DNA from 2 places in the Peribacillus sp. QJM3NY_7 genome. Region 1 is predicted to be linked to the other one. Evidence: riboswitches for the same ligand, from Rfam matches in the RefSeq annotation. Region 1 holds a riboswitch; the other holds the start of a gene.

What was found. A riboswitch is a leader RNA that binds a small molecule or an ion and turns the genes downstream of it on or off. The one in region 1 is predicted to bind preQ1.
Region 2: it holds a riboswitch for preQ1, as region 1 does, so the genes downstream of both, AC0VX1_RS19795 (VUT family protein) here and queF (preQ(1) synthase) in region 1, are expected to answer to the same signal.

Annotation. Positions count from the first base shown of each region.
Region 1 covers NZ_CM149663.1:560,390-562,595, forward strand. Annotated here, with positions in the region: gene AC0VX1_RS02745 (EamA family transporter) at 1-791, opposite strand, end outside; PreQ1 riboswitch class I at 922-967, shown strand; gene queF (preQ(1) synthase) at 1,072-1,572, shown strand; gene AC0VX1_RS02755 (aspartate kinase) at 1,776-2,206, shown strand, end outside.
Region 2 covers NZ_CM149663.1:4,132,164-4,134,369, reverse strand. Annotated here, with positions in the region: gene AC0VX1_RS19805 (SRPBCC family protein) at 1-121, opposite strand, end outside; gene AC0VX1_RS19800 (SRPBCC family protein) at 164-640, opposite strand; PreQ1 riboswitch class I at 878-920, shown strand; gene AC0VX1_RS19795 (VUT family protein) at 971-1,513, shown strand; gene AC0VX1_RS19790 (hypothetical protein) at 1,535-1,681, shown strand; gene AC0VX1_RS19785 (PadR family transcriptional regulator) at 1,965-2,206, opposite strand, start outside.

The DNA.
Region 1 (2,206 bases):
TTTTCCTTGAATATATAACATCCAGCGAATACGACAACCAAACAGTTCAGGCTGACGACTGGGAAAATGATGCTTGCTATGCCAGTGTTCAACGCAAAGAAATAACATCCATAGCCTATCATGCTTAAAAAGCCTACTAAGGAACCGATTTTGACTTCCTTTAGCTTGATTTTTTCTTTTTTAAAGGCTAGAGCCGAAAGAAGATAAAGCATTCCGCCTCCATACATTGATACAAGGATATCAAGGGAGTTTAATTGAAGACGTGTTGATGTCGTCATAAGAATGCCGAGCACACCAAAAGATAAGATGGAGAGTAATGTGTGCATCATCCATGGGACATATTGATGATTACCTTTTGCATTAGGTGTATATTGGATGACTAATGTAGCGATAAACATGCAGGCGATTCCACTCCACTGCAAGGAAGAAATATGTTCGTGAAAAATTAAAGCTGCACAGAGAATGGGGAATATGGCATTCGCTGCGATTAATGGAGATGTCAAGCTTGCCGGACCTTTTTCAAAGGCGCTTGCCATCTGGATGTTACCATTGGCGTTCAGTACACCAATTGCTGCACCAAGCATGATGGACAGCCAGTTCAGCTGCAAACCATCCATTAATACTCCATAAACAATGGACAAAATAAAAGCTGAAAAATAAAAGAAAAATTGGATATGTATCTTGGAATACCCTTTTCCGCTGCTCCATTTAAAAATGCTGTTATTGATTCCGAAACATAAACTCGTGATGAGTGCTGCAAAAATCCACATTGACTTAATCTCTTCCTTCATGTAGGATAAACTTCTTCTACATTTTAAGCTGAATGCCCTTAGGAATCAAACCAAATTTAAAATGTATGATTGACAGATTAGATATTTTTTTCTATATTTACTATGACAATTTTAAAATATTTCCCGATAAACGGGAGAGGTTCATAGCATCACCCTCTTAAAAAAACTATGGCTTTGATATTTTTTGCGAATCAACCATATCTTTGAGGAGATATGGTTTTTGTTATATAGAGGCCCATTTTATGAATCTCCCTGAAATGTGGGATTAGGAGGACTTTTCATGTCTGGAAGAAAAGAAGAAGAATTAAAAAAAGATATCACACTGCTTGGGAATCAAGGAACAAAATATACATTCGACTATGCTCCTGAAATCCTTGAGTCATTCGATAACAAGCATCCGAACCGGGACTATTTCGTCAAATTCAATTGCCCGGAATTCACTAGTTTATGTCCAATCACGGGCCAGCCGGACTTTGCTACCATTTACATCAGCTATATTCCAAGTGTGAAAATGGTGGAAAGTAAGTCTTTGAAACTCTACTTATTCAGCTTCCGCAATCATGGTGATTTCCATGAAGACTGCATGAACATCATCATGAATGATTTAATCGAATTGATGGACCCTAAATATATTGAAGTCTGGGGCAAGTTTACACCTAGGGGCGGAATTTCCATCGACCCTTACACGAATTATGGGAAACCAGGTACGAAGTATGAGGAAATGGCGAATTACCGCTTGATGAATCATGACTTATACCCGGAAACCGTGGATAATCGCTAAAGAATAGGAGGGACAATGGGCATATGCCTGTTGTCTTTTTTTAGTTTATAGCTAATTTCGATCAGTGGTCCTGTCATTCTGTCCTTTTTAAAAGTACAAATGTCCTCCTATAATGGAATTTGCACTTGATTGTTTCGAGAAAAAGCGTAATAATAGGGAGTGTTAATTTTGACAGAATATTTACGAAAATAGGGGATGTCGAGATGAAAGTTGCAAAGTTTGGTGGAAGTTCACTTGCGTCAGGTGATCAGTTGAGGAAGGTATTCGAAATTGTTGTTTCTGATCCAGAGAGGAAGATTGTGGTCGTTTCCGCTCCAGGTAAACGCAATTCCGATGATATAAAGGTGACGGATTTATTGATTGAAGCTGCGGAACAGCAGCTGCGCGGGGATAACGGAGAGCATTTGATAGAAGATGTTGTATCCCGCTATGCGAGCATTGCGGAAGAGTTGGATATATCCGAGAGTGTCATCACAGGGATTCATGAAAATTTAATGGCGCTGCTGCATGCAGATCAAACTAACCCAAAGCGCTATCTGGATGCCTTGAAGGCAGGTGGCGAGGATAATAATGCGAAGCTGGTCGCAGGTTATTTCCAAAGCCTTGGAGTGGAGGCACAGTATATCAATCCGAA
Region 2 (2,206 bases), 2.0 Mb from region 1:
CCCATCTTTCCGAACTCGATGAGAACCAGAAATTCCCGATTTTTTCAGGATTCACTATGGCTTCAAACACTTCATTCGTTGGCTTGACGATCTTGAATTTCGTGATTATTTGAGTATCCATAACTAACTCAACTCTCTTTCAATGTGTTTTTATAGTTTCCGTTTAATTATCCCAGTCTACTGATATGGGCGGCAGGATCCGTCCAGTTTCAAGCAAGCTCTTCAGGTTACTTAAAAGGGCTGGCCATCCATTATTCAAGCCTTCAAAGGTATTGTCATCATAGACGAAATCTGTCTCCAATAGCTCCTCATGCCTAAGAGTTAACTTCACAGTCGAATCGTCCATTTTCTGTAATTCAAAAGTGACCCGTGTAGGCTGCTCGCGAGGGGTTTCGTCTCCTGCCATGATCCATGTAAACGAGAGCAGGTGCAACGGCTCGCATTTAAGTACTTGCCCATGATCAGTAATCCGCCCATCATCCAGCAAATATTGAACGGCTGACCCTTCTTGCCAGTCAGACTTTACTTGTAATCCGAAGTGGTATTTCTTCGTGACTTCACCACTCGTCAAGGCTTCCCAAAGCTTCTCTGGTGTAGTTGCGATATAAATAGGATAGACAAACGTAGTTTTTTTCATCATTCTTTTTCTCCTCGCCAAATAAAGTACATGACTCTATCTTTGATTTTCGGCTTTTGTATACAGCCGGTCAAGCAGTTTTAAGCGACAGAAATCGGCAAAGGGGGAAACAGGACATTGAAATAAATGGCTAAATCAATCGGTAACCGCGAAAACATACTAAAATCGACGGTATGGAAACTTCTTGATTTCCAAACGCTTTCAAGCTACGATGAATAAGGAAAATGATAATCCGCCCGGGCGGAAGAGGTTCTAGCTACCCTCTCAAAAAAACTAAGGAGAACAGGGCTCTTTCTTAGGGTGCTGTTTTTTCTGTATAAGGAGAATCAAGAAATGTTAAGAATTTTATTGTATTTAGTATCCATCATCACGGCGAATGTGGTTACAGCAGCTTTTGCGCCATTACATTTTGGCATGTTCATCATCCCGATGGGGACATTGCTCATCGGGGGAACCTTCATCTTCCGAGATCTGGTCCAGAATAAATTCGGCCGCACAAAGACCTATATATGCATCGTCACTGCACTTATTTTATCTGCATGTGTATCATTTTTATTAGGAGATACGTTACTGATTGTGTTTGCTTCCGCATTATCCTTCGTGGTCGCAGAAACAGCGGATACGGAGATTTATACCCGTTTAAAGCTCCCGATGAGTTGGAGGGTGTTTTACAGCGGGATCGTTGGAGGATTTTTCGATTCGGTGATATTTGTCGTGATTGGCCTAAGTCCTCTGGGTGCCAATATATTGCCATGGGAAGCGGTACCCGCTGCGGTCATCGGCCAAATCATCGTTAAAACGATCATTCAGTCCATTGGTGCCATATTGTTGGGACGAATCAACGTAGAACTGGAGAAACGTGTGGTCTCCAGTTAAATACTAGGAGGGATGCACTCGATGGATGGAACCAAAAAAGAAGAAGAAAAATGCTATTGCCTCGAGGCCTTTCGTGAAAAATATGGCCCGCATGTACAAGGGGAATGCATGAAGCTCTCCTGCGCCAATTATCGCAAGCATAAAGGAATAGACAAAAAAAGGACCTGATTTGGTCCTTTTTTTGCGTGATTGAAGTGACTCACGAGTAAACAGTCCAAATTCACGAGTAAACGTGCGAAACTCACGAGTAAACGTGCGAACTAAGTGTGCAGTACGAATTCACGAGTAAAAGTACGAAATTCACGAGTAAAAGAGCAAAACTCACGAGTAAACGTGCGAAATTCACGAGTAAACAGTCCAAATTCACGAGTAAAAGTCCAAACTCACGAGTAAAACAGCAAAAAAATCTTCCTGGGCCGTTCCATTAAGTGCAGGAAGCTTTTTATTTGGTTTAGAATTGCTGTGAGCTTTTTCGAACTAATTTTTCCAGGAAGAAAAAGCATTCGCGTTTCCGCTCAAGTTCGGTTTGTCCATTTTCGGTGACATGATAATATTTCCTGCGGCCTGATTCGGACTCTTTCCAATGTCCTTTTATGAATTCTTTTTTTTCTAATCGTTTAAGGGCAGGGTAGAGGGTGCCTTCACTTATTTCATAGTTGCCCTTGCTCATTTGCTTCAGGATTTTCGTTATTT